2 regions of the Mycolicibacterium helvum genome follow, and region 1 is predicted to be linked to the other one. Evidence: riboswitches for the same ligand, from Rfam matches in the RefSeq annotation. Region 1 holds a riboswitch; the other holds the start of a gene.
The links. A riboswitch is a leader RNA that binds a small molecule or an ion and turns the genes downstream of it on or off. The one in region 1 is predicted to bind glycine.
Positions count from the first base shown of each region.

Region 1 (5,487 bases):
GTCTTGTGCAGATTCAGGTGGCTGACGTCGCCGCCGAACTTGCCCGGCCGGGCCAGCCCCACCAGAGCGTTGAGGTTGGCGCCGTCGATGTAGACCTGCCCGCCGGCGTCGTGCACCGCCGCGCAGACATCGGCGATGTCGTGTTCGTACACCCCGTGCGTGGACGGGTAGGTGATCATCAGCGCGGCTAGCCGCTCGGCATGCTCGGTGACCTTGGCACGCAGGTCGTCAAGGTCGACATCGCCGTTCTCCCGGCAGGCCACCACGACCACCCGCATGCCGGCCATGGCCGCCGAAGCGGCGTTGGTGCCGTGCGCGCTCGACGGGATCAGGCAGACATCTCGACCGCTGTCGCCGCGGCTCATGTGGTAGTCGCGGATGGCCAGCAGACCCGCGTACTCACCCTGCGATCCGGCGTTGGGCTGCAACGAGATTGCGTCGTATCCGGTGAGACCCGTCAACCACGTCTCCAGGTCGGCGATCAGCTTGCGCAGCCCGGGGGTGTCGCCGGCCGGCGCGAACGGGTGCTGGCGGCCGAATTCGGGCCAGGTGATCGACTCCATCTCGGCGACGGCGTTGAGCTTCATCGTGCAGGAGCCCAGCGGAATCATGCTGCGGTCCAGTGCAATGTCCTTATCGGCGAGCGCGCGCAGGTAGCGCATCATCTCCGTCTCGGTGCGGTACCGATGGAACGCCGGGTGAGTGAGGAATTCACTTGTCCGCGAATCGATCTCAGGACCCGCGTAGTTTCCAGCCACCGGGGCGGCTCCGGTGAAGGCCTCGAGCACCAGTGCGACGTGTGCGGCCGTGGTGGCCTCGTCGCAGGTGATCGACACGTGGTCGGCGTCCACCCGCCAGATATTGATGCCGCGGCCCTTGGCCTCGGCCTGCACCGCGGCGGCCCGGCTTGGGACATGCGCCAACACGGTGTCGAAGAAGGTGTCGTGCACAACGTCGACGCCGGCCGCACTCAGGCCGGCGGCCAGCGACCGGGCGTGACCATGCACGCGCCGGGCGATCCCGGTCAAGCCCTCAGGGCCGTGGTAGCTGGCGTACATCGCCGCCATCACCGCCAGCAACACCTGCGCGGTACAGATATTGGACGTCGCCTTGTCGCGGCGGATGTGCTGTTCGCGGGTCTGCAGCGAAAGCCGGTACGCCGCTGCGCCGTCGCTGTCGACCGACACCCCCACCAGCCGGCCGGGGAGCTGGCGCGCATGCTTGGAGTGCACCGCAAGAAAACCGGCGTGCGGACCGCCGAATCCCATTGGCACACCGAATCGTTGGGCACTGCCGTAGGCCACGTCGGCGCCGAACTCCCCCGGCGGGGCGATGAGCGTCACCGCCAGCAAGTCGGTGCCCAGCGCCACCAGCGCCCCGCGCTCGTGGGCCTGCTCGACCAGCTTCGACCAGTCTGTCACTCGCCCGCTCGCACCGGGCAGCTGTGCGATGACACCGAAGAACTCACCTTCGGGCAGCCCGTTGCGCAGGTCGGCGGTGACGATCTCGATGCCCAGCGGCTCCGCGCGGGTCGCCAGAATGGCCGCGGTCTGTGCGAACAGGTCTTCGTCGACTGCCAGCCGGTTGGCCGGCCCCCGCGTCCCGCGGTGCATCAGCGTCATCGCCTCGGCGGCGGCGGTGGCCTCATCGAGCATCGAGGCGTTGGCCAGATCCAACCCGGTGAGATCGGCGATCATGGTCTGGAAATTCAGCAGCGCCTCCAGCCGACCCTGGCTGATCTCCGGCTGGTAGGGCGTGTAGGCGGTGTACCAGGCCGGGTTCTCCAGGATGTTGCGCAGCAACACCGGCGGCGTCAGAGTGTCGTAATAGCCCTGCCCGATCATCGACACGGCGATCGTGTTGGTGTCGGCCAGTGCCCGCAGCTCGGCCAGCGCCTCATGCTCGCTGACCGCGGCGGGCAGCTGATCGAGGCCGGGCGCCAGGCCGTTTGCGAGCGCGTCGAGGATTCCGGCTGGCAGCGCCTTGGCGGCCAGGTCGTCGAGCGAGCCGACGCCGATGACGTCGAGCATGGTCGTAACCGCGTCGGAGTCCGGTCCGATATGACGATCGGCGAACGTGGGCTGGGTGTGATCGGACACGGATGGGCTCCTGACTCGGGCGGACGCAGCCGTCAGCGGCGTCCTCTCCCTCTGTCGTCCACCCAAAACCGGGCGCCTGAGAGATTCGGCTTTGAGAGCCTTTCCCCATGGGCGGGCAACCGCGAGGTCACCGCTTTCCAGAGGCATCGTGGCCACGCGCGGTCCTGGGGCCTGAGAGGTTGACGGAGAGGTGTTGCTCCTTCGGCGTCCGTGACTGGCGGCCACGAAGCTCTCCCGCGCGAGGGCGATACGCCGCTGATTCTAGCCGATCTTGCGGTCGCGGCTCTTACGCCGCGAGGCCAGCTCGTCTTCGGGCGAGGCGATCGATTCGCCGCCGTCGGCACGCTCGCCGGGGAAGTCCGCGATGGCACCGGAGAGTTCCCGCATCGCACCACTGACCGCGATGCCGAACACACCCTGCCCACCCTGCAAAAGGTCGACAACTTCTTCGGCGGACGTGCACTCGTAGACCGTTGTGCCGTCCGAGAACAGCGTGATGTTGGCCAGGTCCTGCACGCCGCGCTGCCGCAGATGATCGACGGCGACCCGGATGTTGTGCAACGAGATGCCGGTGTCGAGTAGACGCTTGACGATCTTGAGAACGAGGATGTCTTTGAACGAGTACAGCCGCTGGCTGCCGGACCCGGCCGCGCCGCGGATGGATGGCACCACCAGCGAGGTGCGGGCCCAGTAGTCCAACTGGCGGTAGGTGATTCCGGCGATCTGGCAGGCACTTGGGCCGCGGTAGCCGACGAGTTCGTCGGGCACCGAATCATCGGGGAACAGGCCTGGCTGCACTGACTCACCGACCGGTGCGCCGACGGCCGAATCCGCCTTGAAAGAACCAGACGTCGCGCCGGCAAGGTCCAACTGTCCCTGACGTGGCTGCTCGCCCACGATGCTTCCTCTCGCCGTTCGAACTCTTGCCCCGCTAACCGCTCCACCAACCGCGTAAGCCCAGCGTCCGAGTTCATCGAGCATACGCTTGTCGACGGGCAGTCGCGCTCGTCGTCGTGATGAAAGTATGGCTGCCCTTGAGCGCGCTCCCCGGCATCCGTCGCGCGTGTCGAACCGCTACCGGCCAAGTGAGACGCATCCGTGATCTTGGCGTTCACCAGCCATGGGGCCCGAATACCCGATCAGGTCGCCTTGAAATCGTCCGGGGACACGCTGTCGAGAAACTCCTTGAATTTCTCGACCTCGTCCTCGCGGACGGCACCGGTGGACTCCTCGTCGCTCTCGTCGGGAATCAGCAGCCCGGCCTCGGCCAGCACGGCCTCTTCCACATAGATGGGCACCCCCATCCGCAGGGCGATCGCCACCGAGTCCGACGGGCGGGCCGAGACCTTGATATCGCGGTCGAAGATCAAATCGGCGTAGAAGGTACCTTCCCGTAAATCCACGATGCGCACTTCCTTGAGTGAATGCCCAAGTGCGCCAATGAGATCACGGATCAGGTCATGGGTGAGCGGCCGAGAATGCTCGACGCCCTGCTGTTCCAGCGCGATCGCGGTGGCTTCGGACTGGCCGATCCAGATGGGCAGGTAGCGGTCGCCGTTGGATTCCCGCAGCAGCAAAACCGGCTGGTTCTGGGGCTGCTCGACGCGGATGCCGACCACACGAACCTCACCCATATGTGTCTGACCTCCGCGCTCCCGTTGCCATCAATCGGAGTCTAGTCCTCAGCGGTCGAGAACGTCTCGTACAGCGGACTTGATCAGCGACGTGTGCAACGTGATTGCCAGGGCCGCGACTTCGCGCGCCAAGTCGTCGGCGCGGTCGCGGGCACCGGTCTTTGACGCCTTGCCCACCGGGCCGGCGATCTGGGCGATCAGGTCGGATTGGCGGTCGGCTGCCGACCGGAATGCCCGCAGGTGCCGCGGTTCGACGCCGTACTCCCCCAGTGCCCGCGCGCACTGCGCGATGACCACCGAGTGTTCGTCGAACAACCCGCCCGGGCCGGTGGTGATCACGCCTGCCTTGCACAGTGCAACCACCAGCTCCTCGTCGACCCCGGATCGCTCCAGCAGGTCTTCTCGGCTCAGGCGAACCTGGGTGCGTGCGGCGTCGTCGTCGTCCGCGGAGTCACCCGAGACCGTCACCAATCGCGGTACGGCGTAAGGCGATCCGACGTGCGGCAGTTCGCCGTCAGGCAGGGCATCGAGCTGTGCCTTGATGACCTTCAGCGGCAGGTAATGGTCGCGCTGCGCGGTCAGGATGAACCTCAACCTGGCGCAGTCGTACGCGGTGAACCGCCGATATCCCGATGCGCTGCGCTCCGGCGTGACCAGACCTTCGGCTTCCAAGAATCGAATCTTGGAGATCGTCACGTCCGGGAAGTCCGGTCGCAGCAGGTCCAGGACCGCTCCGATAGACATCCCGGCGAGCGCGGGAGTATCGGGCTGCATCATCAGCTCTTCGCGCGAGCGCTCTTCGCCGACACTAGCTTCCCGGACCACCTTCGTCGTCGGACGGCTTGGGTCCGGTGAGGAACACCAGCCGGAACTTGCCGATCTGGACCTCGTCGCCATTGGCAAGCGTGGCCGAATCGACCGGTTCCCGGTTGACGTAGGTGCCGTTGAGGCTGCCGACGTCGACGACCTGGAATTCGTTGCCGTCCAACCGGAACTCGGCATGCCGACGGCTGACGGTCACGTCATCGAGGAAGATGTCGGAGTCCGGATGGCGACCGGCCGACGTCGTCGGCTGGTCCAGGAGGAACCGCGAGCCCGCATTCGGTCCGCGCTTGACAACCAGCAGCGCCGAGCCGACCGGGAGACCCTCCACCCCGGATACTGCGTTGTCGCCGCTGGCCGCCGCCGGGGCGTCCAGCTCGTTGAGGAAGTCCGCGCGGAAGACGGATGTCGTCTCCACGGTGACTTCCTCAGACGTCTGGTCCGCCCCAGAGTTCTGGTCCTTGTCCGTCACCCGTTGCTCCTCACTAGCTGCCGTGGCGATACTTGGCGGGGTGCCCGCACAAGGCGCCCGTCCGCCTCCACCATCACTTACGTCGACCGTACCGCGCAGTGGTCGCCGTTGTGCCCACCACCGCCGGATCAGTGGTTGGCAGGCACCCTAACAATTTCATTCGGTCACTGTGCCCCGATAGGCGTCCGCATCAAGCAACGCCGCCAACCCCTGGTCGAGGGTATCGCCGTCGACCTGCAAGTCCAACAACCACCCCTGACCGTAGGGGTCCGAGTTCACCAGCCCGGGGTTTGCCTCCAGATCGCCGTTGACCGCAATCACTTTGGCGGTGACGGGAGCGTAGAGGTCCGAGACCGACTTCGTCGACTCGACCTCGCCAAACGACTCACCGGCGGTGACAGCGCTGCCGACGTCGGGTAGCTGCACATACACCACGTCGCCCAGCGAGGACTGGGCGAAG
Region 1 is NZ_AP022596.1:5,662,911-5,668,397, forward strand. Features, by position in the region: gene gcvP (aminomethyl-transferring glycine dehydrogenase) at 1-2,099, opposite strand, end outside; glycine riboswitch at 2,141-2,248, opposite strand; glycine riboswitch at 2,249-2,346, opposite strand; gene G6N38_RS26660 (MerR family transcriptional regulator) at 2,361-2,996, opposite strand; gene G6N38_RS26665 (bifunctional nuclease family protein) at 3,239-3,733, opposite strand; gene ftsR (transcriptional regulator FtsR) at 3,782-4,510, opposite strand; gene garA (glycogen accumulation regulator GarA) at 4,542-5,027, opposite strand; gene gcvH (glycine cleavage system protein GcvH) at 5,184-5,487, opposite strand, start outside.

Region 2 (5,487 bases), 1.6 Mb from region 1:
CGGGATTGGACTCGACGGCTTCCTCGGGGCTGCTCGCCCCGGTCAGGACGGCCACCAGGGCGGCGGTGATCGCGGTGGGGTTGGCGTGCTGGAAGATGTTGCGGCCCACTGAGGTTCCGACGGCACCGACGTCACGGGCGGCCTTGACCTTGCGCAGGAGCGCGAGATCGGACTCGCGGGAGCCGCCGGCGACGATGACCGGGGTCCCCGAGACGCAGTCGACGATCGGCGAGAACTCCTCAGGGCTACCCAGCCAGTTGGTCTTCACGATGTCGGCGCCCAGTTCGACGCACAGGCGTGCACTGCGCTTGAGGTAGGACAATCCCCACGTGCTTTGGTAGTCCTTGCCGTCGCCGAAGTAGGCGTTCGGGAACTCGGCCTCGGCGATGAACGGCAGTCCGTACTCGCGGCACTTCTCGCCGATGGAACCGGTCAGCGAGATCACGTCGGCCTCGTTCTCCGGGGCGAACGGGAGCAGCGCGACGACACCGTCGACGCCGAGGGTGGCGCAGTGCTCGACCGAGGCGATGAGCCGTTCCTGGTGGGACTTCTCGCCGCGGGTCGCGGTCGCGGTGATCTTTGCGACGATGGCGACCTCGGGGGATTCGGCAATGACGGGGGAGAGGGACTGAAGCAGGCCCGGGGTGAGGAATGCACAGTTGGCGCCGCCGTTGCGGACCTTTCGGAAGCTCGTGGCGGGATCCTCGATCCCAGACATGACTTCGGGCACGCTCGTGCCATGGGAGAAGGCGAACATCACCGAGGAATTGGTGGCGGGGTCGATGATGCGACGCAGGCGGAGATCTTTACCGATGGACATTGCTACCTCTCATTGGGTGTTTATTGCGGAAGCCTCAGGCAAACGCGGGTGGGTGTGTGTGCTGCGCGCGCAGCATCGAAGTGAAGACCGCCAGTACCTGATCGATGAACGCATCGTCGTTGATATGCAGGTCGAGTTCGGTCAGCGCGACGTGGTCGGCGAGGTTCGCGCGCAGTGTGTTGATGAAGGCGCCGTCCGCTTCCGGATTCCAGAACGCTTTACCCGGGGCGTCGGGAACTGAGAAGCCGCCAGTGGGGATGAATACGTGTGTCGGACCGGTAGCCTTGTTCGCCTTGTAAGCGAATGTTTTGGCTAGCGCGGTCATTTCGTCGGCGGTGAGTCTCACCAGAGTCAGTTCGGGGTTATGCCCGAAGTACGTGCGGTCGGGAAATTCGGCAGTCGCCGCGCTCATCGGACCGCACGTGATGAAGTCGGTGCAGCCGGGGACCAGGATCTGGGGCAGCCCGGCCAGACCTGCGGCCTCCATGCGATCGGGCCCGGGGTCCATCAAGCCGCCGACGAGGCTGGCGCCGAGTTCGGTGGTGGTGTAGTCCAGGACGGCGTCGACCTGTCCGGTCCGGACGGCGTCTTCCAGTGCGCGTCCACCGGTCCCGTTGGCGTGAAATGCGATGAAGGAGATGCCGCGCTCTTCGAGGTACGCCCGAGCACGCATCAGCGGTCCGGTGGTGTTGCCATTCATCGACACCGCGACGGTTAGCGGCCGGGAATTGCCGTTGTCGGCGGCGGCGGAAGTGCTCACGCCCATGGCGGCCTTGGCGGCCCCGACGATGTAACCGGCCGCAGTCCGGTAGATCCGGGAGGTGATGGTGTTGACGCCGATGATGTCGACGACCGAGTGCATCACCGCGACATCACGGATCCCGACGTAGGGCTCGAACGTGCGGCTTCCGGAGGCCAACGGAGACACGATCAGTTTGGGAAAGCCCACCGGCAGTTCCTGCAGGGCCGGTCCTGCGATATGAATCCCGGCGCCGCCCATGCAGATCGCAGCGTCGATCTCACCGTCGGCATGCAGATGGGAGAGCAGGGCGCCGACGCCCGCCCGCAGTGCGGAGACGGCCGCGCCACGGGGCAGGGCGCTGATCTCGTCGATGCTGCTTCCGGCGGCCAGGGCGACAGTGTCCTGGTCGATGAAACGTCGGCCCTTGAGTGCGGCGGTCGACGGGTGTTCGGCGTGCCGAGCGGAGGTGTCGAGCAACAGGGGGGTGGCGTCAAACTCCTCGATGAGGTCCGCCACCGCACATAATTCGTCGGCCTTCGTGTCGAAGGTGCCGATAACCAGCACATTCGGCCGGGGGAGCCGTGCGCTTCCAGCGCGTGTGACGGAGCTCATGTCCGATGACAGTAGACGTGGCTGCCGAACAAATCAAGCCGAAATCGCATCTTTTGTTCGGTAGGCCGAACGGAAGGCGAAGTTTTTACGGGATCAGAGTGATCGCCGATCGGAATGACGAACGGGGTCAGATGGCTCGCGGTGCGCTGGGTCCGGCATGCGGCGACCCCACATCGGAAGTGGGCTAATGACTGCTCCGGCGATCGTATGGGCCGAATGTACCGTCTTGGCGCATGGTGCGGCTAGCGGTGCGTGTGAATTAGCAAGATTTCGCTCGGTTTTCCGAACGGTGTGGTTTCATAGGTTCCACCACAATTGAAGACGCTATCGACTCACAGCGGGAGAACCTCCGAATCGGAGGCGCCGTAGGAGCAAGTCCTCCCCGGGAATCTCTCAGGCCCCAGTACCGCTGCGACGAGGCAACTCTGGAGAAAGCGCCCCCAGCGGGGCGTTTACCGAAGGTGAAGAGCGCGCCCGAACGGCGCTGCAAATCTCTCAGGTCCAAGGACAGAGCGGGGAGGGTCCATCAAGGACAGCTCGCTGATGCGAGCACGAACTTGGAGAGATCCCTTGTCGCTCAACACTTCAACGCAACTGATTTTTGCTGACCGTCATATCGGACCCACCCCGGCTGAACAGCACCGGATGCTGCACGCAATCGGTCTCGGCACTCTGGACGAGTTGATCGAGGCTGCGGTGCCCTCGTCGATCCGCACGGCGGCTGCACTCACATTGCCCGCGGCGCGATCCGAAGAAGGGGTGCTCGCCGAGCTGGCACACATCGCTGCCACGAACCGGACGTGCGTTCAGATGATCGGCTTGGGCTACTACGACACGATCACCCCGCCGGTGCTGCGTCGCAACATGCTCGAGTCTCCGGCCTGGTACACCTCCTACACCCCGTATCAGCCCGAGATCTCTCAGGGGCGGCTGGAAGCACTGCTGACTTTCCAGACCATGGTCGCTGACCTCACCGGTCTGCCCGTCGCGGGAGCGTCCCTGCTCGACGAGGCGACCGCGGTCGTGGAGGCCATCCTCTTGATGCGCCGCGCGAGCAAGGATTCGGGTTCGGCAGCCGTGGTGCTGGACACCGAGTGCTTCCCGCAGACGGCGGCCGTCGTGGCCGGACGCGCCGCCGCACTCGGCATCGAGGTGATCCGGGCCGACGTGGGTGTCGGCTTACCGGATGGCGATTTCTTCGGTGTCGTGATGCAGAACCCGGGTGCCAGCGGAGTAGTCCGGGACTTGACTGCCGTCGTCGCCGATGCGCAGGAACGGGGTGCCTTGGTCGCGGTGGCCACCGACCTGTTGGCCTCGACGCTGTTCGCGCCCCCTGGAGACCAAGGCGCTGACATTGCGGTGGGATCGGCCCAACGCTTCGGCGTGCCACTGTTTTACGGTGGACCCCACGCTGGCTTCATGTCCGTACGCCACGGACTGGAACGGATGCTGCCCGGCCGGCTCGTCGGAGTGTCCCGCGACCGCGACGGTACGCCGGCCTACCGTCTGGCACTGCAGACTCGTGAGCAACACATCCGCCGTGACAAGGCGACCAGCAATATCTGTACGGCTCAGGCGTTGCTCGCCAACGTGGCCGGCATGTATGCCGCCTACCACGGGCCTGACGGTCTCGCGTCGATTGCGCGCCGCGTGCACGGCCACGCCGCGGCGATCGCCACCGGGCTGGCCACGTTGGGTCTCGCCGTCACGAACGCCGACTACTTCGACACGCTGACCGTCCGCGTCGGCCACGGCGCCAAGAAGATCGTGGCTCGCGCCGCCGCCGACGGCATCAACCTGCGTCGCATCGACGCTGCCCACGTTGGCATCTCGTGTGACGAGAGGACGACCGAGGACGTCGTATCCCGGGTGCTTGCCGCCTTCGGTGCTCGACCGGTACCGAGCTCGCCTGCCGACCTACCCGCGCATCTCGCGCGGACGTCACCGTACCTGCAGCACGAGGTCTTCCACCTCTACCGTTCAGAGACAGCGATGATGCGCTTCCTGCGGACGCTGTCGGATAAGGATCTCGCCCTGGATCGCACGATGATTCCGTTGGGATCGTGCACGATGAAGCTCAACGCTGCGGTGGAGATGGAACCGATCAGTTGGCCCGGTTTCGCGGGCATCCACCCGTTCGCGCCGTCGGAGCAGACCCGCGGCTACCGCCGGCTCGTCGAGGAACTACAGCACTGGCTCGCCGAGATCACTGGTTACGACCGAGTGTCACTGCAGCCCAACGCCGGCTCCCAGGGCGAGCTGGCAGGTCTGCTCGCCATCCGCGGATATCACCAGTCTCGCGGGGATGTGGACCGCACCATCTGTCTGATCCCGCAGTCCGCGCACGGTACGAACGCCGCGTCGGCAGTTTTGGCGGGAATGCAGGTCGTCGTCGTGGCGACCGCGCAGACGGGCAACATCGACCTGACCGATCTAGCCGACAAACTCGCGATCCACGACGAACGTATCGCGGCGATCATGATCACCTACCCATCCACGCACGGTGTCTACGAACCCGACGTTCGCCAGGTCTGCGACCTGGTCCACGAGGCGGGCGGCCAGGTCTACATCGATGGCGCCAACCTCAACGCCCTTGTCGGCCTGGCCCGTCCGGGTGACTTCGGTGGTGATGTCTCACATCTGAACCTGCACAAGACTTTCTGCATCCCGCACGGGGGAGGAGGCCCCGGCGTCGGACCGGTCGCGGCGCGCGCGCACCTTGCACCGTTCCTGCCCTCGGATCCACTGGCCGGAGACGGTCCCGTGGGCCCGGTGTCGGCGGCCAATTACGGATCGGCCGGAATCCTCCCGATCACCTGGGCCTATCTGGCCTTGATGGGTCCAGACGGGCTGCGAGCTGCCACCGAGACCGCGGTGCTCTCGGCCAATTACCTGGCACGACGACTCGACCCGTACTTTCCGGTGCTCTATACCGGACCGGGCGGATTCGTAGCCCACGAATGCATCCTGGACCTTCGTGCCCTCACCAAAGCCACCGGCGTCACCGCTGAGGATGTCGCGAAGAGGCTCATCGACTACGGCTTCCACGCCCCGACGCTGTCGTTTCCGGTCAACGGCACCCTGATGGTCGAGCCCACCGAGTCGGAGGGCCTCGGCGAGCTGGACCGCTTCATCGACGCGATGATCGCGATCAGCGCCGAGATCGCCGAGGTGGCCACCGGCCGTTGGGAATTGGAGCGCAGCCCGTTGCGTCAGGCGCCACACACCAGTGAGCAGATCTGTGCCGATGACTGGGACTTGCCCTACAGCAGACGCAGAGCCGCCTACCCGGTGCCGCCACCGGGCGGTGTCA
Region 2 is NZ_AP022596.1:4,028,931-4,034,417, forward strand. Features, by position in the region: gene G6N38_RS18940 (class I fructose-bisphosphate aldolase) at 1-820, opposite strand, end outside; gene G6N38_RS18945 (Tm-1-like ATP-binding domain-containing protein) at 855-2,174, opposite strand; glycine riboswitch at 2,503-2,593, shown strand; gene gcvP (aminomethyl-transferring glycine dehydrogenase) at 2,718-5,487, shown strand, end outside.
Region 2: it holds a riboswitch for glycine, as region 1 does, so the genes downstream of both, gcvP (aminomethyl-transferring glycine dehydrogenase) here and gcvP (aminomethyl-transferring glycine dehydrogenase) in region 1, are expected to answer to the same signal.